Regions from separate parts of the Xenorhabdus poinarii G6 genome, predicted to be linked through region 1. Evidence: predicted binding sites of a transcription regulator. Region 1 holds the regulator's gene; each other region holds the start of a gene.
What was found. The regulator Fur, encoded in region 1, represses iron uptake genes when iron is present. The targets are predictions, from matches to a motif close to ATAATAATGAGAACNACTATCAA.
Positions count from the first base shown of each region.

Region 2: a site for Fur is predicted at 2,055-2,077, ahead of sodA (superoxide dismutase [Mn]). Genes of this name have one in related genera too.
Region 3: a site for Fur is predicted at 3,342-3,364, ahead of feoA (ferrous iron transporter A). Genes of this name have one in related genera too.

Region 1 covers NZ_FO704551.1:2,335,846-2,343,407, forward strand. Annotated here, with positions in the region: gene XPG1_RS10750 (GlxA family transcriptional regulator) at 72-1,106, shown strand; gene ybfE (LexA regulated protein) at 1,183-1,473, shown strand; gene fldA (flavodoxin FldA) at 1,649-2,182, shown strand; gene fur (ferric iron uptake transcriptional regulator) at 2,370-2,822, shown strand; gene glnS (glutamine--tRNA ligase) at 3,004-4,671, opposite strand; gene XPG1_RS10775 (pyridoxal-phosphate dependent enzyme) at 4,830-5,795, opposite strand; gene XPG1_RS10780 (helix-turn-helix transcriptional regulator) at 5,823-6,548, opposite strand; gene XPG1_RS10785 (helix-turn-helix transcriptional regulator) at 6,768-7,562, opposite strand, start outside.
Region 2 covers NZ_FO704551.1:46,143-53,704, forward strand. Annotated here, with positions in the region: gene acs (acetate--CoA ligase) at 1-1,776, opposite strand, end outside; gene sodA (superoxide dismutase [Mn]) at 2,150-2,776, shown strand; gene yiiM (6-hydroxyaminopurine reductase) at 2,902-3,573, shown strand; gene trpS (tryptophan--tRNA ligase) at 3,702-4,736, opposite strand; gene XPG1_RS00205 (phosphoglycolate phosphatase) at 4,741-5,463, opposite strand; gene rpe (ribulose-phosphate 3-epimerase) at 5,463-6,137, opposite strand; gene dam (adenine-specific DNA-methyltransferase) at 6,196-7,014, opposite strand; gene XPG1_RS00220 (SPOR domain-containing protein) at 7,100-7,562, opposite strand, start outside.
Region 3 covers NZ_FO704551.1:140,688-148,249, reverse strand. Annotated here, with positions in the region: gene XPG1_RS00630 (Tex family protein) at 1-2,214, shown strand, start outside; gene XPG1_RS00625 (hypothetical protein) at 2,577-3,104, shown strand; gene feoA (ferrous iron transporter A) at 3,394-3,624, shown strand; gene feoB (Fe(2+) transporter permease subunit FeoB) at 3,716-6,040, shown strand; gene XPG1_RS00610 (FeoC-like transcriptional regulator) at 6,055-6,294, shown strand; gene XPG1_RS00605 (MFS transporter) at 6,388-7,562, opposite strand, start outside.

The sequences.
Region 1 (7,562 bases):
CATCTTAAAATTAATTTCATCATTCAAGTCATACCGCATGACAAGGTGTTCTTAAGGAAGAGAATATAACCATGAAACAAGTCTCTGTTATCGCGTTAGTTTTTTCGCATACCTCGGTCACGTCGGTTGCCATGCCGATCGAAATTCTCACTATCGCCGCTAATACTATTGGCGGCGCTGCCCCCCATGTCAGCATTATCTCTCCACCCCATCAGGAAAACAGAAATCATACGAATAACCTGTTGATGGGCTCTACACGCTTCCCCCATAGCACCCTCGCTGCTTCCCTGGATTGCGGACAACAACCCGATATGATTCTGGTCGGTTCACTGGGCTTTCCGGAATGGGAAACGCGACATTGCACGCCAGAAATCATTGCATGGATTCAGGCGATGGATGAAAAACGCATTCCGATCGTTTCAATATGCTCAGGCACGTTTATCCTTGCCCAAGCAGGATTATTAAACAACGGCGCCACCATTCACCCTCATTTTTTCCCCGAATTCAAAAAACGCTTCCCCCATATTCCTCTCTATACCGACAAAAAAATTATCAGCGATAACCACCGATTCTGTATCTCCAGTGCTTATGGCTGCGGAAGCTGTATGTTAAATATCATTGAGTTGGTATACGGACAATATGCCAGAGAACAATGTACAAAATTTTTGTTAGATGAAAATGACAGCACAGCCCTGTTTGATTCCGCCGGCTTCACCCCTTATCGCCAGCACGCCGATGCGCTGATCCACAAACTGCAAGATTGGATGCATACGTTTCCCTCTGAAATTTTATCTGTCGCTGATTTAGCCAATAAAATTCATCTTTGCGAACGCCAGATGAAACGCCGTTTTAAGATCGCTACAGGCAAAACCCCGATCCAATATATCCAGCAAATCCGCCTGTCACAGGCAAAACACTGGCTGGAAAAATCCCAAAAATCCATTGAAGAGATCAGCCATGAAGTCGGTTATGAAGATACCCGCTATTTCAGGGAGTTGTTCAAACGCTGTCATGGATTAACACCAAAAGAGTATCGTCAAAAATATCATCACTCTTCCCTTTTTCTGCCCAATGCCATTGGCTATCCCTCGGAAAAACCAGACTAGCCAGTAGCGGCACGCGTCCAGCTAAGGTATTATTGCCGGCTATATTGTTGGTACACGCCCATTATCAATTGAATTTATGGCAAAAGAACAAACTGATCGCACCACACTGGATTTGTTCGCAGATGAACGCAGGCCAGGGCGACCGAAAACAAATCCGCTGTCCAGGGATGAGCAGCTTAGAATCAATAAACGCAACCAGTTGCGGCGAGATAAGGTAAAAGGACTGCGTCGAGTGGAACTTAAACTGAATGAAGAGGCCGTCGACATACTTAATCATCTGGCAAAACAGCGTAATATCAGCCGCAGTGAATTGATTGAGCAAATGCTGGTAGCCCAACTGGCAGAAAAAAATCATCCTGCCAATTAACGGCATTTATTCAACGGCAATAAAGCGATGTCACCACACAAATTTGACAGATTTGTCATTGATGTTTGGTCAGAATAACGCTTTTCATGTGACTAAAACTGACATTTTTCTAGCTGATTTCAGCGTGATGTGTATGGATTTAATACACGAATAAAACAAGAGGTTAACCCATTTTATGGCAATAATAGGTATATTCTTCGGCAGCGATACCGGCAACACAGAGAACATCGCCAAAATGATCCAAGAAAAATTGGGTGGTGCTGATGTTGCTGAAGTCCACGATATTGCCAAAAGCAGCAAAGAAGACATTGACGCTTTCGATATCCTGCTGCTTGGCATCCCAACCTGGTATTACGGCGAAGCCCAATGTGACTGGGATGATTTTTTCCCAACACTGGGAGAGATTGATTTCGACGGAAAACTGGTTGCTTTGTTCGGCTGTGGTGATCAGGAAGATTATGCAGAATACTTCTGTGATGCCATGGGCACTATCCGCGATATTATTGAGCCTAATGGCGCAATTATTGTAGGGCACTGGCCAACCGAAGGATATCACTTTGAAGCCTCGAAGGGCATGGCCGATGACACCCACTTTATTGGTCTGGCTATTGATGAAGATCGCCAACCAGAATTGACAGATGAACGCGTTGAAGCCTGGGTACAACAAATTAAGGCTGAAATGAGTCTGTCAGCCATCCTGGATGCATAATAAAGAGAATAATACCCTTTCAAGCGGGATTATTCTTGCATAATGTGTCATGATTCCGGAATAGGTATGGTTTTCATTTTGACTATCCATGCCTATAATCAACTGCGTGAAAACAGAATCATGATTCCCTCACGATACCCCCAAGTATCATAAGTTCACTTAACCCTAGTTACAGGACTGAATCCGCATGACCGACAACAATAAAGCATTGAAAAATGCTGGACTTAAAGTCACACTTCCACGTTTGAAAATTCTGGAAGTGCTACAGGACCCAGAATGCCATCATGTCAGTGCGGAGGATCTCTACAAAAAACTGATTGATATCGGTGAAGAGATTGGCCTCGCCACTGTCTATCGCGTGTTGAACCAGTTCGATGATGCCGGCATTGTCACACGCCACAATTTTGAAGGCGGTAAATCGGTTTTTGAACTCACTCAGCAACATCACCATGACCACCTGATTTGTCTCGATTGCGGGAAGGTCATTGAATTTAATGACGAGTTTATTGAAGAACGCCAGAGAAACATCGCTGAGCGTTATGGCATTAAACTTTCAAACCACAGTCTTTATTTATATGGTCACTGCGCCGCTGGTGATTGCCGCAAAGATAGCGCATTTCATGATGAAAAAGCAGGATAATTCTACTCAGGTGTTTAATTTCATCTGAATAAGCTTCTGCCGATTAGCTTAAGCTAGTCGGCAAGTCGCTTTAAGCACGATTAGATTAGCCAACGATGAGATAGCCACACCGCACTACTGATAAAAAAAGCGTGAAAATAATCACGCTTTTTGGTGTACAGGTTAAGTAAACAGCGTCACATTATCCTTGTGAGATTTTTGCCCAGGTATCACGCAGACCAACGGTGCGGTTAAAGACCAAACGATCAGCACTTGAGAGGCGACTGTCAGCGCAGAAATAACCTTCACGTTCAAACTGGTAAGTTTTTTCTGGTAACGCATTGACCAGACCCGGTTCGACAAATCCCTTACGGATCATCAGCGACGCTGGATTAATCGTGGATAAGAAATCATCCTCCGCTCCCGGATTTGCTACGCTGAACAGGCGGTCATACAGGTAGAATTCTGCCGGAACACCGTAGGCAGCGCTGACCCAGTGAATCACCCCTTTCACCTTGCGGCCATCAGCGGGATCTTTGTTCAGCGTCTGTTCGTCATACTGGCAATAAATTGTTGTGATATTGCCTTGCGCATCTTTTTCAACACGCTCAGCTTTAATCACATAAGCATTGCGCAGACGTACCTCTTTGCCCAGCACCAGACGCTTGTATTGACGATTCGCTTCTTCACGGAAATCCGCGCGATCAATATACAGTTCACGACTGAACGGCACTTCACGGCTGCCCATTTCCGGTTTATTCGGATGGTTAGGCATCGTCAGGATCACTTCACCTTCCGGCATATTCTCGATCACCAGTTTCACCGGATCAAGAACCGCCATAGCACGGGGCGCATTTTCATTCAGGTCATCGCGAATGCAGGATTCCAGCGCGGCCATTTCAACATTGTTGTCCTGTTTCGTCACTCCAATGCGGCGACAAAATTCACGGATAGATGCCGCTGTATAACCACGACGACGCAATCCAGAAATAGTTGGCATACGTGGGTCATCCCAGCCATCAACGATATTCTCGGTCACCAGCTGGTTAAGTTTACGCTTTGACATCACCGTATATTCCAGATTCAGGCGAGAAAACTCGTACTGACGTGGGTGGCAATCAATCGTAATGTTATCCAATACCCAATCGTACAAACGACGGTTATCCTGAAATTCCAGTGTACAGATGGAATGGGTGATCCCTTCCAGTGCATCGGAAATACAGTGGGTGAAATCGTACATCGGATAGATACACCACTTATGACCTGATTGGTGATGCTCTGCAAATTTGATGCGGTAAATAACCGGATCACGCATGACGATGAACGGTGAGGACATATCAATTTTGGCCCGCAGACACGCTTTACCTTCAGCAAACTCACCGGCTCGCATTTTTTCAAATAAAGCCAGGTTTTCTTCTACGCTGCGATCCCGATATGGGCTGTTTTTACCTGGCTCTTTCAATGTACCGCGATATGCACGGATCTCGTCAGGACACAGCTCATCGACATACGCTAATCCTTTATTGATTAACTCAATCGCGTATTGATACAGGGTATCGAAATAATCAGAAGAGTAGCGAATATTCCCACTCCACTGGAAACCCAACCACTGGACGTCAGTTTTAATCGATTCAACGTATTCGATATCTTCTTTTACCGGGTTTGTATCATCAAAACGTAGGTTGCATTGTCCCTGATAGTCTTGAGCGATGCCGAAATTCAAGCAGATCGACTTGGCATGGCCGATATGCAGATAACCGTTAGGTTCAGGTGGAAAGCGGGTATGTACGGATGTATGTTTACCCGTTGCCAGATCTTCGTCAATAATCTGACGAATAAAGTTTGTCGGGCGGGCATCAGCCTCACTCATCATTTTTTCCTCAATGCAAAAATCGCTTTAACATAACCTTCTATAATCTAATAAGCTGAACCGAGAAACAATACTTTGTTAGTGGGATTCAGGGGAAATGTGGGGAAGCGATAGCGGAATGGCTGAAAATACCCCACAACATTTAAGCTGGTAGCGATTCATACCATTAATTTCAGTGCGTCAACGGTGGCCGTTGAACCGCCGCAGACAATAACCAACACATTGTTATAACCGCTGATCGGGATTTTTTTGCCGTACAGGACAGCAAGTGAAGCACCACAGGCAGGTTCGACCAGCGTGCGGTGATCGTCCAGAAATGACAAGCTGGCGTCCACAGCCTCGCGATCAGTCACGCGCACCGGCACAACCGGTCTTTCTTGTGCCACTTCAAAGGCTCGCTGACAGACCTGACTCGCCCCTAGCGTGGTCGCCACCCCCGTCAGAACCGGCACTTCCGTTAACCGACCCGCATCCAGGGAGGCGAAATAAGAGGCCATGCCCTCCGTCTCAACCGCATAAACAGGCACATCCTTAAGACCATGACGACGTAATCCTTCATCAACCCCGGCCAGCAACCCGCCGCCACCCACGGAGAGGATAACGGCATCCGGCCGTACGCCTTCGGCCACCACTTCATCAATCATAGCGGCATGGCCGTACCAGAGAAGGGGATCGTCGAAAGGATGCAAGAAAGCGTCCTCCTCCGTCAGCAGGGACAGCGCCAGTTCATTGGCTTCCGACCACATTTTCCCGTGCACAATGACCTCTGCCCCTTCCTGTTTCAGTAAATGCCTGACACGTTCAGCCGTGGTTTCTGGCACCACGACAATCACCGGGACACCGAGCTGACGTCCTGCATAGGCGACAGCCAGACCGGCATTCCCCCCGGAAGAGGAGATGAAGCGACGCGCTCCATTTGCCTTATGGCGCTCGCAGGCATGACCAATCCCGCGAATTTTAAAAGAGCCAGAGGGTTGTAAGGCTTCCATTTTCAGCCAAACACGCGTGCCGTTCAGTTGACCCAATGGCAGGGACTCTAGTAATGGGGTACGGATACTCAGGAAGCCGTTAGCCGTCACTGCCCGCGCAAACGGGTATGGCATTGAGTTGGTATCTCTTTTCATGGGATCTCCGGGTTGAGGCAGCAACAATTAGCGGCCAGCGTTCTTCAATTCATCGAGGTAGTTGTAAATTGTATAGCGAGTCACTCCGAGAGCCGTCGCCGCTTTTTCAACACCGCCTTTCATAAGGAAAATGCCTTTCTCCTGCATCTGTTGCACGGCATGTAGTTTGGCCTGTTTACTGTCAATTCGACGACTTCCCGGACCGCGTTCTGTGGCGCTAGTGATAATATCTCGCATCAGGTCTTCGATATTGTCATGTGACGTCTCAGACTGGCTCGCTTCCTGGGATGGCGTATCCACCAGTAGCGGGGGTAACGCGGTAAGGCTCTGAAGTATATTCAAGGCATGTTTGATGCCCTCGTTATCCACATTAATGCACAACGCGGCAAAGGGACGCGTGTTTCTGCCCCGGTAGATAGCGGTGCTGCTACGTAGCGGTGTACCGGTGCCAGTGAAGGTTTCATAGTCTAGTAGCAGGGTGACGGGTTCCCGGCTTTCTTCCATCGCGATAATAAACGCTTTGTCTGTGCGCACACCCGCCAGCAAGGAATCCCCTTTCCGCCGCCCGGTCACATGCGCATTCACGATTTCAATGATGGAAAATGCTGGCTTTCTCAGATCATGGAGCACAACCTCTGCATTTGACGCGATCACGCTGCCTATCACACGAACCGCAGCAGACAGCATCTGCAACATCTCTTCTTCGTATCGTTCGTCAGCACTATTGCCAACCATTAACCCCATGTTAGCCATTAATCCGAACCTTTATTAAACACAATGTTGAATAATGTAAGTGTATGACATCATAAAATCAACACTTTGTTGATATTTTGGCGTCATATATCCTATCGTTTTTCGATTCAATCTTTTTATTCGGGTGTGAGGCGTTACGTCGTTTCTTTCTAAAGCGGACTCTGCCGTTATTCATTTTGTAGGAGCAACACGCAGGCGGGGCTGTTCCATCGCAACTTTTCACTTCGGACTTGATGTTGTGATCCTTCTGTTTATTTGAAATTGTCCCGGTGTTTGACCAAAGCGTTTTTTGAAGGCTTCTATGTAGGCACTGACGTTACGGTAACCACTGCGCTCAGCAATTTCACTGATTAACTGTCCTGCTAAAACCCATGGCAAAGATGCAATGATTTTCGCTTGCTGCCTCCACTGGCTGAAGGAAAGCCCGGTTTGCTGACGGAATAATCGACTTAGGTGACGTGAACTCAATCCCCACTTTAGCGCGAGTTGTTCTTGATCCCATGAACACTCAGGATTTTTAAGCAAAGCATCAGCCACGTTCCGAGCGCGCCTGTCATCGGGTAATGGAAGGTTAAGCGCTAATTTAGGCGAGCGCATGATCTCACGACCTAATAATGTCATCAGGCTGCTTTTATATTCCTTTGAGTCATCTGGGTCATGGCGTCGTGCGGTGCGATCCAAGAGATTCAACACAAACGGATCAGCACCATAAATGCCCTCGCTGGAAGGGAATAGGTTGCAATCATCAAGATCCAGATAAAAGCTTATTCCTTCTACAGCGCCTATAGCCACCGCTCTATGCCGATTTCCCGGGGGGAACCAACCCAATGTCCCTGCTGTAACCGACCACTGGGCTTTCTCTGTTTCTACCGCAATAACACCACGCTTAATCTGGTACAGCTGGCCAGCGGTATGTTGGTGCCAGGGAGTTGTATATTGACTGAAGTAATCGAATTTCTTTATCAGTATCATTTGGCGGAATAACCGTATTTGTTGTCCTGATACGGATAATAA
Region 2 (7,562 bases), 1.4 Mb from region 1:
AGTTGCAATTGGCCCGATTTCTTTACGAACCCAATTTCTGACTTCGGTGTACAGTTCAGGAGAAGGTTCTTCACCATGAATAAGCGTGACATAAGCGTAAATAGCTTGGCCTTTGATATGATGAGGGATACCCACGACGGCGGCTTCAGCTATTTTGGGATATGAAACCAAAGCCGACTCAATTTCTGCGGTTCCCAAACGATGGCCTGAAATATTCAGAACATCATCAACTCGCCCTGTTATCCAGTAATAGCCATCTTCATCACGTCTAGCGCCATCGCCACTGAAATACATACCTTTAAACGTGGAAAAATAGGTTTGTTCAAAGCGCTCATGATCGCCATACAGTGTTCGAGCCTGCGCTGGCCAGGAATCCGTGATAACAAGGTTGCCTTCACACTCTCCCTCTAAAATTTCACCTGAATTATCGACCAATGCGGGAGTGACACCAAAAAATGGTAGTGTGGCAGAACCTGCTTTGAGATCGGTCGCTCCCGGTAATGGCGTAATCATGAATCCACCCGTTTCCGTTTGCCACCAGGTATCTACGATAGGGCATTTACTATTACCTATTTTTTGGTAATACCATTCCCATGCTTCTGGATTAATGGGCTCACCAACAGAACCCATAATGCGTAATGATGTGCGTTTAGTTCCTTCTATTGCCTTATCACCTTCGGCCATTAATGCCCTGATAGCGGTTGGTGCAGTATAGAGAATGTTCACTTTGTGCTTGTCGACCACCTGACAGAGACGATTGACATCGGGGTAATTAGGTACACCTTCAAACATTAAGGTCGTGGCACCACAGGATAGTGGCCCATAGAGCAGATAACTATGCCCGGTGACCCAACCTATATCGGCGGTACACCAATAAATTTCTCCGGGGCGATAATCAAATGTGTATTTGAACGTTAAAGATGCGTAGACCAAATAACCACCAGTCGTATGCAGAACGCCTTTAGGTTTACCGGTAGAGCCTGAAGTATAAAGAATGAATAATGGATCTTCGGCATTCATCTCTTCAACCGGGCATTCGGCACCCACACTTTCTACCAATTCGTGCCACCATAAGTCACGGTCATTATTCCAGCTACTGATATTTCCGGTTCGCCTGAAAACAACTACATTTGTCACGCTAGTAATATCTGGATTACTCAGAGCCTCATCGACATTTTTTTTCAATGGAATTGTCCGACCGGCCCGCAAACCTTCATCCGCAGTAATAATGAGTTTGCTATTTGAATCAATCACTCTGCCGGCAATAGCATCTGGAGAGAAGCCACCAAAGATCACGGAATGGATTGCGCCAAGACGAGTACAGGCCAACATTGCAACGGCCGCTTCTGGCACCATTGGCATATAGATAGCAACGACATCGCCTTTTTTAACCCCCAGTTTTTTCAGCACATTCGTGAATTGGCAGACGTCATGATGTAATTCGCGATACGTAACATGTCGGGATTCTGTCGGATTATCGCCCTCCCATATAATGGCAGTTTGATCACCACGCTCTTGCAAATGGCGATCAAGACAGTTGGCACTTAAGTTAAGAGTACCATCTTCAAACCAGCGGATGTTGATATGCCCAGGATCGAAAGCGGTATTTTTGACCTTGGTATAGGGTCTGATCCAATCAACTATTTTGCCTTTTTCCCTCCAGAATCCTTCGGGGTCTTGTAATGACCATTGGTAATCTTGTAGGTACTGTTGTTTGTTTATCAGGGCCGTATCTGCAATATCAGTGGGAATAAGATGCTTAATTATGTGAGTCATATTTTTATCTCCTTGCAGTTGTTAATACTATGTCAAAACAAGGTTAACTAAAGTGTAAAAAGCATTTTTGTTTCTTTTTTGCGCGGAAGATCACGCAATTAAAGAGAATGAATTTCATAGCATGATCATTGAGTTTGGCGTTATTTATTAAAATTAAATAAGGAAATCTGCTCTATTAGCTGTTAAATATTTCATAAAATCGACATTAGCAGGTCTTTCTGTTTAATAGGAGAGTACAACGTGAGACTATATTAGGAAACCATAGTTAATATATGGAATTGATAATCATTTTCATTATTGTTTAATTCACTATAATAAGCGTGTTGTTCACAAGGTGTGAGCTTTATATATTCTAAACAACTGGAGATATGATATGAGCTATTCACTGCCTTCTTTACCTTACGCTTATGACGCGTTAGAGCCTCATTTCGATAAACCGACGATGGAAATTCATCATACTAAACACCATCAGACGTATGTCACTAACACCAATACCGCACTGGAAGCTTTCCCCGAATTAAGCAAACTGGATATTGATGATCTCGTCCAGCAACTCGATAAAATTCCAGCAGATAAACGTACTTTTATTCGTAACAATGCAGGTGGTCATTCAAACCACAGCCTGTTTTGGAAAGGATTAAAACTGGGTACAGTATTGGATGGTGCGTTGAAAGCGGCCATTGAGCGTGATTTTGGGAGCGTTGACAGCTTCAAAGAAAAATTTGAGCAGGCGGCAGCTACCCGTTTTGGTTCTGGTTGGGCATGGCTGGTGCTGAAAGATAATGGCAAACTTGCTGTTGTTTCAACAGCGAATCAGGATAGCCCACTGATGGGGGAAGAAATCGCGGGAGCTTCTGGTTACCCGATTGTAGGTTTGGATGTATGGGAACATGCTTATTACCTGAAATATCAGAATCGGCGCCCTGACTATATCAAAGCGTTTTGGAATGTCGTCAACTGGGACGAAGCAGCAAGACGTTATGAAGAAAAAATAAAGTAATTCAAGTCATTATTTTTATAAGTATGCTGGTCATGATGTTGACCGGCATTTTTTTCATTATCTTGGTTATTATGTTTGGTAAGTACGCGTCCATTTTCAATCGATCATTGAGAGGAAGTTAGAGGATGTATTACCCACAAATATATAGAGGTAAGATATCGTCGTTAGGAACACTGGATTTTAGTGCAATCAATAAACTGGTGGTGGATGGTCGATTGTATCTGACCTCTCTTGGGCTGGAAGGTGATGAACAAGCCGAAATCCGTTTTCATGGTGGCCCTGATCGTGCGCTTTGTCATTATCCGAGAGAACATTATCTATTTTGGAAAAGGCAATTTACTGAGTTAACTGAATTATTTTATTCTCCCTTTTTTGGTGAAAATATATCAACGGAGGGGATGACAGAAGAGAATGTTTACATTGGGGATATTTTCCAATGGGGAGAAGCAATGATTCAGGTGACACAGCCTCGTTCTCCTTGCTACAAACTTAATCTTATTACTGGAATTGCGAACTTTTCGGCCATTATGCAAGATAAAGGATATTGTGGCTGGTTATATCGGGTCATCTCTCAGGGTTTTGTCAGTGCTGCTGATCCATTGAAATTATTAAGTCGAAATAGTGATGTTTCTGTTAAGGATGCCATTTCCATCGCTTTCCATAGCCCATTTGATGAGAAGCAATACCAACGTTTAATGGGGGCTGCAGGGTTATCTGCTAGCTGGAATCTGACGATGCAAAAGCGGATATTGTATGGAAAAATAGAAGATTTTAATCGTCGTTTATTAGGAAAATAATTTATTTACTGATAATTATTTTAGTTAAAAAATAGGTTTTATTCTTGGCGTGGATGATAAAAAATGAAATTTTTAATTCATATGCCAAAGGGTATCATTACCAACCCCTTGGCATGCACATAAGACGATTACGGATAAGCAATAAAGCCAACAGCCTCGTAGACCTTATCCAGAGTTGCCTGAGCACGAGCTTGTGCTTTAACGGCACCTTCTGCCATTATTTGGTTAAGCAGAATTTCGTCATGACGGAAATGATGGAAACGCTCTTGTAAACCTGCCAGCATTTCACATACTGCATCGGCAACTGCGCCCTTCAAATGGCCATACATTTTGCCTTCAAACTCAGCTTCCAGTTCAGGTATTGTTTTACCTGTGACACCGGCAAGAATATCCAGCAAATTGGAAACACCCGGTTTGTTTTCCAGATCATAACGTACACGAGGTGGTTCTTCGGAATCAGTAACTGCTCGTTTAATTTTCTTGGCGACAGATTTTGGATCTTCTAGCAGGGCAATCACGTTATTGCGGTTATCATCTGACTTTGACATTTTCTTATTCGGATCTTGCAATGACATCACGCGGGCACCGCCTTGCGGAATGAATGGTTCCGGCACAGTGAAAATATCACCGTATAAGGCATTAAAGCGCAGTGCTAAATCACGGGTCAGTTCAAGATGCTGTTTTTGGTCACTTCCCACGGGGATTTGATTAGCCTGGTAAAGCAAAATATCAGCCGCCATTAGAACAGGATAATCAAACAGACCGGCATTGATATTTTCTGCATAACGGGCTGATTTATCCTTGAATTGAGTCATGCGACTGAGTTCGCCAAAATAAGTGTAGCAGTTCAGCACCCAACTCAATTGAGTATGTTGCGGAACATGTGACTGAACAAAAATGGTGCTTTTCTTTGGATCAATACCACAGGCAAGATAAAGTGCTAGTGTATCCAGCGTGCGTTTTTTGAGTTCATCGGGATCCTGGCGAACGGTAATGGCATGCTGGTTAACGATGCAGTAGATGCAATCATATTCATCTTGCATTTTAACCCACTGACGCAATGCCCCCAGATAGTTACCGATGGTTAATTCACCGGAGGGTTGTGCACCGCTGAATACAATAGGTTTTTGGGAGTTTAATTTCATTACAGTGGGGTCATTCATTTTATTACGCTTCCTGTCTTTTGAAAGTGGATTGTTGTTTCAACGTGGAAAATCCAATAGTTGGGAGTAAATCCGGGAAATTCGCCAAGACATAATTTGGCTGGCTTAATGTTATAGATTCTCCGTAGTTATATCCATAGGTTAGGCCAACGCAAGGGCAACCAGCGGCTTGTGCCGCCAAAATATCATTACGAGAATCGCCAACGAAAAGTAACTCTTCTTTATGTAAGCCAAACATGCCCATGGTCAGATATAGCGGCGCGGGATGAGGCTTTTTCTCTTTAACATCGTCACCACCCAGGATCAATGAAAAGAATTCACTGATACCTAATGATTCCAGTAATGGAGCAATAAACGATGTTGGTTTATTGGTTACTATCGCCATTGGTAGATGATGTTGTGCCAATTCTGCCAATGTTTCTTTTACATGAGGAAACAGTTGGCTGCCGGTGATGACGCTAGTTTCATAAAATTTATCAAACAGCTTGCGTGTTTCACGATGTAGTTCGGGAGAAAGATCGGCTCCCGCCCATGTTAATGCCCGCTCAACCATGACATCAGCGCCATTGCCAATCCAGACCGCAACGCGTTCTTTACCCGCTGCGGGTAATCCTTTGGCAATCAGGGCTTGATCCAATGCCGCCGCCAGACCACCTGCACTGTCTACCAGTGTGCCATCTAAATCAAAAGCAATGGCACGAATTCCTTTTATGACGTTATTTTTCATTATGCTACCTTTGATAATTCGTGGCGCATCTCATCGATAACCGCTTTATAATCTGGCTGACTGAAAATAGCAGAACCCGCAACGAACATATCAGCGCCAGCCTGAGCCACTTCCGCAATATTACAGGGTTTGATGCCACCATCAACTTCAAGACGAATATCGTATCCACTCTCATCAATGATTCTGCGCACTTGCCGCAGTTTTTTCAATGTTTCTGGGATGAACGACTGACCACCAAAACCGGGGTTGACGGACATTAACAAAATCACATCCAGTTTATCCAATACGTAATCAAGATAGTTCAGCGGTGTTGCTGGGTTGAAAACTAAGCCTGCTTTACAGCCCTGTTCTTTGATAAGTTGCAAGGTGCGATCGAGATGTTCACTCGCTTCGGGATGGAAAGTGATATAGGTTGCACCTGCTTTGGCAAAATCAGGAATAATGCGATCAACCGGTTTTACCATCAGGTGAACATCAATGGGTGCGGTAATACCATAATTTCTCAGTGCCTGACAGACCATTGGTCCGACAGTCAGATTTGGCACATAATGGTTATCCATCACATCAAAGTGCACAACATCAGCACCTGCTTGCAAAACCTTAGCGGTATCTTCACCTAATCGAGCAAAATCGGCGGATAGAATGGATGGTGCGATCAGAAAGTCTTTCTTCATTATTATCTTCTCCAATTCAGTGTCTTATCCCCGTCAGTTCACGGGCTGGAAATCTCAGTCACTTCTGGCGGTATAACGCCAAAAGTTCATCAACTTTACCTCGGGCAAGAATATTTCTACTGATTGTCCGGCGAGCCTTAACAATGTAAAGGGAAGCCTGGTGATACCATTCTCGTGTCATCGGCGTGTCATGATTAGAGATAAGCACCGGAATATCTTTTTGAGACGAGAGATGATAGGCAATTTTCGCCAGATTTTCCTGATCAAGAAGATTAAAACTATTGGTATGGTAGGCTGTAAAGTTAGCCGTAGCCGAAAGTGGGGCATACGGAGGATCACAGTAAACCACTGAGCTTTTTGGCGCATTATCCAATGCGATTTTGTAATGTTGGCAGATGAACGTTGCCTTCTGGGATTTTTCTGCAAACCAGTAAAGCTCATCTTCAGGAAAATAGGGCTTTTTATAGCGCCCGAAAGGAACGTTAAATTCACCTCGAGAATTATAGCGACAAAGGCCGTTATAGCAGTGACGATTCAGATAAAGAAACAGCATACTGCGATAAAAAGGATCTGTGCTTTTGTTGAACTCTTCTCTCAGGCGATAAAAGTTTTCGGAAGTGTTGAACTCCGATGAAAATAATGGACGGACATGATTAATAAACTCATCTGCACGAAACTTTACGGTATCGTACAGGTTGATCAGATCGCTATTGATATCTGACAAAATGTAAGAATCATATTCGGTATTTAGAAATACCGAGCCTGCGCCAACAAATGGCTCAATCAAGCAATCGCCCTCTGGCAGATGACGTTTAATATCATCCACCAAGGGGTATTTTCCACCGGCCCATTTTAAGAAAGCGCGTTTTTTTTTCATGCCGTCAAATTAGTTATTCAATAATTTCAGAGTCGCAGATTGTACTCTGTTTAGGACAGCATATCAGCGCCTAATCAAAATAGTTTTATCTTTTCAGATCTTGCTGAACTTGTTGTAGTTTTCTGACCCAGGGTTTTTTGGCCTGGACTTCCACCGGGAGTGTGGAAATGGCTTTTTTGGCATCAGAAACAGAACGATAATTACCGTGGATCAAGATAAACCATGCTTTGCCATCGCGTTTGGTTTCATAAACCTTAAAGTGAGAAAGGTTATTCTTTTTCGCGAAGGCGCTTAAAGTATCAGAACGGCCGGCACTACTCAATTGGAGTGTGAATCGGTTTGCTGGCGCTTTCAGCAGATCATCACCATTGGCCTGATTCGTCGTTGACACAGATTTCTTGATCGTTTTGGTGTGATTTTCCTCTCTGACCTTATGGTCTTGTTGCGATTTTTCTACATGATGCCGTGGTGCAACCTTCTCTGGTTTTTTCTGTTCTACTGGCGACGTCGTCGTTGGTTGAGCCGGTTTTACCGGTGGTTGTACCAGA
Region 3 (7,562 bases), 1.5 Mb from region 1:
CTCCGCCAGCTCGAAAGCCGCCTCAGTTATCTGCGTGAACTGTCCAACCGCCGTCAGACGATTCTGAAATCGATTGAGGAACAGGGCAAATTAACCGCTGAGCTTGCCGGGGCGATTAACGCCACGCTGAGCAAAACTGAATTGGAAGATCTGTACTTACCTTATAAACCTAAACGTCGTACCCGGGGACAAACTGCGATTGAAGCCGGGCTGGCGCCGCTGGCGGATCTCTTGTGGCAAGATCCGCAACATGTGCCAGAGCAGGCAGCGGCTGACTATGTCGATGCAGATAAAGGCGTGGCAGATACCAAAGCCGCCTTAGATGGGGCCCGTTATATCCTGATGGAGCGTTTCGCCGAAGATGCGGCTTTGCTGGCGAAAGTGCGTGAATACCTGTGGAAAAATGCGCACCTGGTTGCAAAAGTTATCGAAGGCAAAGAGGAAGTCGGTGCCAAGTTCAGTGACTATTTCGATCATCATGAAGCCATTGCGACTGTCCCTTCCCATCGTGCCCTTGCCATGTTCCGTGGCCGCAATGAAGGTATCCTGCAACTGTCTTTGAATGCCGATCCTCAGTATGAAGAAGCACCAACCGAAAGCTACTGCGAACAAATTATTACGGATCACCTTAATTTGCGCCTGAACAATGCACCGGCTGATAGCTGGCGCAAAACCGTGGTGAGCTGGACATGGCGAATCAAAGTGCTGCTGCATCTGGAAACCGAACTGATGGGCACACTGCGCGAGAAAGCGGAAGATGAGGCGATCAATGTATTCGCCCGGAATCTGAATGACCTGCTGATGGCGGCACCGGCGGGTATGCGCGCAACAATGGGACTGGATCCTGGTTTGCGTACCGGGGTTAAAGTCGCTGTTGTTGATGCAACGGGTAAACTGATTGCCACCGACACCATTTACCCGCATACCGGACAAGAAAACAAAGCAGCGCAAACTGTCGCGACACTGTGTACCAAACATCAGGTGGAACTGGTCGCCATTGGCAATGGCACTGCCTCCCGTGAAACTGAGCGTTTCTTTGCCAACATCCAGAAACAGTATCCTGACGTCACCGCACAGAAAGTCGTCGTCAGCGAGGCCGGTGCTTCTGTCTACTCCGCTTCTGAATTAGCCGCACAGGAATTCCCTGATCTGGATGTTTCCCTGCGCGGCGCGGTGTCCATCGCTCGCCGTCTGCAAGATCCGCTGGCTGAACTGGTGAAAATCGAACCTAAATCCATCGGGGTGGGGCAATATCAGCATGATGTCAGCCAGATCCAACTGGCCAAAAAACTGGACAACGTGGTTGAGGACTGTGTAAACAGTGTCGGCGTTGACCTGAACACGGCCTCTGTCGCCCTGCTGACCCGTGTGGCAGGTCTGAGCCGTTCCGTCGCCCAAAATATTGTGAACTGGCGTGATGAAAACGGCCGTTTCAACAACCGTAACGAACTGCTGAAAGTACATCGTCTGGGGCCGAAAGCCTTCCTGCAATGTGCTGGCTTCCTGCGCATCAATCAGGGTGATAATCCGCTGGATGCATCAACAGTTCACCCAGAAGCCTATCCTGTCGTTGAAAAGATCCTGACCACAACTGAACAGACGCTGCCTGAACTGATGGGGAATCCTGCCAGCCTGCGTAGTTTGAGCGCACAGGATTTCACCACCGAGAAATTCGGTATCCCGACCGTCACCGATATTCTGAAAGAGCTGGAAAAACCGGGGCGCGATCCACGTCCTGAATTCAAGACTGCCGCATTTACCGATGGTGTTGAAACCCTGAACGACCTGCAAACAGGGATGATTCTGGAAGGCACGGTGACGAACGTGACTAACTTCGGTGCCTTTGTCGATATCGGTGTTCATCAGGATGGTCTGGTTCATATCTCCTCACTGTCTGACCGCTTTATTGAAAATCCACATACCGTGGTCAAAACAGGCGACATCGTGAAAGTGAAAGTGATGGATGTTGACCTTCACCGCAAGCGTATTGCACTGACCATGCGTCTTGATGAGCAACCGGGTGAAACTCAGGTACGCCGGGCTTCTCAAGGTGGTCACCGGCAGGACCGCAATGATCAGAACCGCCATAATCGCAACAATCATGATAAAAACAATCATGGTAAAAACCGCCCTCATTCGCGTTCAGGTTCTACGCCTTTAGCAAACAGCGCCATGAGTGATGCACTAGCAGCAGCCTTTAGTAAAAAACGGTAACAAAAACGTTAAGCGGTTGTTTACCTGAATCCTATCCTGAACTGGTTCCATGGAGCCAGTTCAGAGACCTTCTCAGTGATTAAACATCACTCAATATATTTTTAATTAAATAAATAATTGATTACACCAAAAAGATATTTTTATTTATTGCTGGCATGCCAAATTAAAATAAGTGATAACACCTGCCTCTTTTCATTAATATTTCGTATCATTCATTTCGCAATAAATCCCATCATCATGGGAAACTTATTGAATAATAAAAAATATAAATCACGCATAACATCATCATGTTCTTATACCTATGGGCTTCATGTTTACAGAAATACAGGTATAGAATGCATTGACACTGTTGAGGAAAAACCATGAAAAAATATGTCCAAAGCAGTTTAGATTTACTCAGTCATATACGTTTCTTCAGCCTTTCTACACTCAATCCCGATGCGAACTCAGTCTGGTCATCGACCCTATTTTATATCCCGAAATACAATCCACTGACGCTAATCTGGTATTCAAAGTTAGATACCCAACATTCGAAAGCATTATGTATCAATCCCCGTGTCAGCGGGACAATCTACAGTAGTCAGAGCATGCCTGATTCGTCGCTGGATCTGGTTGGTTCTCAATTTATTGGTCAAGCCCGCCAAGTCCCTGATGATCAAATAAAAGCAACCTATGACTACTTTTTCTTAAAAACTTACCCTGATCCCGTTATCAGAAAGCAAAAAGCACGCCCTATCAGTGACTATAAAGGCCATGCCATCCGCCGTTTCTATGAGCTGAAAATTGAGGCGTGGTGGGTTTACGACTCAGATGCCTGGCGCCAACATCAAGATGATCAGCGTATGCAAGTTCCCTTGAGTGAATTACGTTCTCTCCTTGAAGATCAATAAAAAATCAACAAGCTCTGCTAGTTCTTGGCAGAGCTTATCAACAAAGAAATCTGCCAAACATTAAGCACGCCCGCACGCGATTTATTTTCAACAAAGTCGTCATTAATTTGATTAATATCAAATTGCTCCAGCATTATTCCGTATAAATAACCCGTATTACAGTTGCATATTGTTATCATTACCAATTAAAATCCAGCGTCACTACTGAACTTTTTTCTTGTGGATTTCACTTTATAGAGGATAATAATTCTTATAATCACTTATTTTTTCAGTTTTAATGGAGTGTTATATGGTTATTACGCCAGAACGTCGGTACAAAATTCTGGGGTTTTCTCCCCAAATTAGCCCCGCTTATCGGCAAAAATTACTGTCACTTGGCATGTTGCCGGGCTCAACATTTCGGGTCATTCGCACTGCGCCATTGGGTGATCCAATACAAATCGAAACTCGCAGAGTCAATCTTACTCTTCGTCAACAAGACTTAGCATTTCTCATGTTGCATGAAGATCTGGGCGCATAACGGATTGAATCAAGGTAATTCAGAACAACCCTCGTCCATCTGGTTGTCTCACTAGAGTACGAAAATCGCTTCCTGATTGGCAGAAAGTATAATGAAACAATTAACTATAGGTCTGATCGGTAATCCTAATGCCGGAAAAACGACACTTTTCAACCAGCTTACCGGCTCCCGACAACGCGTAGGAAACTGGGCTGGCGTTACGGTTGAACGCAAAACGGGTCACTTTACCACCCCTGACCATAACGTCGAGCTTGTAGACCTCCCGGGGACTTACTCGCTCACTACCATTTCTGAACAAACGTCCATTGATGAACAGATTGCCTGCCACTATATCCTCAGTGGCGAAGCCGATATGTTGATCAATGTTGTTGATGCGTCGAATCTGGAACGTAACCTTTATCTTTCACTGCAATTGCTTGAATTGGGCATTCCCTGCATTGTTGCACTGAACATGCTGGATATTGCTCAGAGTCAACGTATTGAGATTGATATTGCCGCGCTGGAAAAACGGCTCGGCTGTCCGGTTATTCCGCTGGTTTCCACTCGTGCCACAGGCATAGATGCACTGAAAAACGCGATCGACGCTGACTCCCCCCCGTCCTTACCAGGGCTTAACCGCTTACAGGTGAATTATCCTGCTGCATTATTGCAAGAAATTTCCTGTCTTTCCGGCCAAATCACGGGGAAATTCACGCCACAACAGCGCCGCTGGCTGGCTTTGCAAGTGCTGGAAGGCGATATTTATGGCCGTGAGATCTCTGGCCTGACACACGAACAGCTAGCGGAAAGTAAAGCGCGTCTGCAAGAACAACAGATGGAAGAACCTGACCTCATCATTGCAGGTTCGCGCTATCAGGCAATCAGTGAAATTTGTCAGACCGTCATGGATACCCGCACCGCCATGCCAAATAAACTGACTCAAGTCTTAGATCGCGTGATCCTTAACCGCTGGTTAGGCGTGCCGATCTTCCTGTTTGCCATGTACCTGATGTTTGTGCTCGCCATCAATATCGGGGGCGCCTTACAACCCATCTTTGAAGGGGTTTCTGCGGCCATTTTTATCGATGGGGTGCAATGGCTCGGTTATACTCTCCATTTCCCGCATTGGTTAACCGTGTTCCTTGCTCAAGGCATTGGTGGGGGCATCAACACAGTACTGCCACTGGTTCCCCAAATCGGCATGATGTATCTGTTCCTCTCCTTTCTGGAAGACTCCGGCTATATGGCGCGGGCAGCGTTTGTCATGGACAGACTGATGCAGGCAATGGGATTACCGGGTAAATCCTTCGTGCCTCTGATTGTTGGCTTTGGGTGTAACGTGCCTGCTGTCATGGGGTCGAGAACCCTTGACGCCCCTCGTGAACGCCTGATTACGATCATGATGGCCCCGTTTATGTCCTGCGGGGCAAGGTTGGCCATCTTTGCAGTCTTTGCTGCGGCTTTCTTCGGCAAAAACGGAGCAAGCCTCGTTTTCTCCCTGTATATATTGGGCATTACCGTTGCTATTCTGACCGGATTGTTGCTCAAATATACGCTCATGCGTGGTGAAGCATCGCCGTTTGTGATGGAGCTGCCGGTCTATCATGTTCCTCATGCCAAAACCTTGCTGCTCCAGACATGGCAACGGCTGAAAGGCTTTGTGATACGGGCAGGTAAAGTGATTGTTGCGGCGAGTATGTTGATTGGCGCCCTGAACAGTTTTTCCTTCTCCGGTAAGACCGTAGACAACATCAACGAATCAGCGTTAGCTTCCGTCAGTCAAGTACTCACACCGGTATTGCAACCCCTTGGCGTTCATTCTGACAACTGGCAAGCAACGGTCGGGCTTATCACCGGCGCCATGGCAAAAGAGGTGGTGGTAGGAACCCTAAATACCCTCTATACCGCAGAAAATATTACGCAAGCGCCATTCAATCCCGATGAATTTAATCTGTTGGATGAATTAAAAGGCGCTGTCGCGGAAACATGGGACAGCCTGAAAGAAACCTTTACCTTAAGTGCACTTTCTAACCCGATTGAGGCCAGCAAAGGTGATGGTGATATGGATCGCGGCTCGATGGGCACCATGAGTGCCAAATTTGGCTCTGCGATTTCCGCTTACAGCTACCTGATATTCGTGCTGCTGTATGTACCTTGCGTTTCCGTCATGGGAGCCATTGCCCGAGAAACCAGCCGTGGCTGGATGACATTCTCCATTCTGTGGGGGTTAAACGTCGCTTATTCCCTGTCCGCGCTGTTTTACCAAATCGCCACGTTTTCAGCACATCCACAAAGCAGCCTGATCACCATTTCCGCTGTGGTTCTGTTTAACATACTGGTTTTTATCGGCTTACGCCGTGCACGTAGCAGAGTGACCATGACGTTTACTAACAGTGCTAACCGTGGTTGCGAATGCTCAAAAGGCAACTGCCATTAGACGAGGGATCCTAAATGATTGACCTGCTGAAAATCAGAGATGCGGTTGCCCTTAATGGGCGGACTGATGCGAGATCATTGAGCCATCAGTTTTCAGTACCGTTGCCAATGGTAGAAGCCATACTCAAACAGCTTGTCATGATGGGTAAACTGGAGGAAGTAGATACTTCCTCCTGCCTCAGCGGGGGCTGCAAGCAGTGCCCGGAAACACAAAAATGTGATACCAAAGTGTACCAGCTCGCCGTAAAAACGTAAGGAATCGCTCCGTTGTTGAGACTCAATGCCAATAAGGCGCTATCCCGTATTAACCGGGTTTTGTTCAAGAGGAGAACTCAGTACCTGGCCTCATCATCCCCGCTTAGGCCACTTAATGTCACAAAAACACCGTTCTCCCAATAACGCGACTACGAGCTCAATCAAGGCGATTGCAGCCAGAACCAGAATAAAAAGAGGTTTTCCCGCATCAACTAATATCCATCCACCGATCAACGGAAATCCAAATATACCCGCAAAATAGGCGACAACAAACCAGGTGAGGACGGCATGGCGATCCTCAAGAGGAGAATCATTTACTGCCCATGTTTGAATGACAGGATAGACTAATCCATACCCTATTCCTGTCAACATGGCCGCAACAATCTGGAACACAGGATGAACGGGTATACCTAACAAGGATAAAAGGCCAATGATTAAGCATGACATCAACACAATCATCAGAGGAATACGGGGTACTATCGATAAATATCGTGCCAACAAAAGACGCGATACGACCGCAGTCGCCGCATGTACAGCAAAGAATGTACTTGCATTCGCACGAGTCCCTTCGACGAGTGACCCCTGAAATGACATCATTCCAGAGAATACACATCCCCCTAACCCAACCATGATAATCGGGCGGATAGTACTCGTTGTCGCGATCTTCGTTATTTTTCTCACCCAAGGCCGCAGTAACAGTTTCCGTTGCTCAAGCGGCTCCCTAATTCCGAAAATCGCCAGAAGAAGTGAAGCGAAAACCCCAACAATCCCAACCAGAAGAAACGCTATCTGGATTGAAAACCCACCCTGTTCAACCACTACACTAAGGAGAATGGGGCTACCGCAAATTCCCGTCATTTGAAACGCACTAAAACGAGTAAACCAATGTCCCCTGTCTGCGTCAGTGACCCGTTCCGACAAAGCCATAGGACCACTGATATAAAACATTCCCCAACCGAGTCCAATCAAAAGCGCCGCGATATTCTGTATGTAGCTCAGTTCACCACCGAAGCCACCGAAAAGAAAATAACCACAAGACATCAACAATGCCGCGAAGGCTGCAAGACGCGCCGCTTCCAACTGTCCGGAAAACCATCCAACCAAAGGGACGCCTATTAAAGTGCCGATCAGCGCTACGCTAAGGGTCGTCCCTGTATCAATATCACTCCCCCCTTGTGACCGAAAATATTCAGAAATAAGAAAGGTAGCGCCATATCCACCTGCAGTGAACAAAGTTCCGAACAAGAGGAAAAATGCCGGCATTGTTC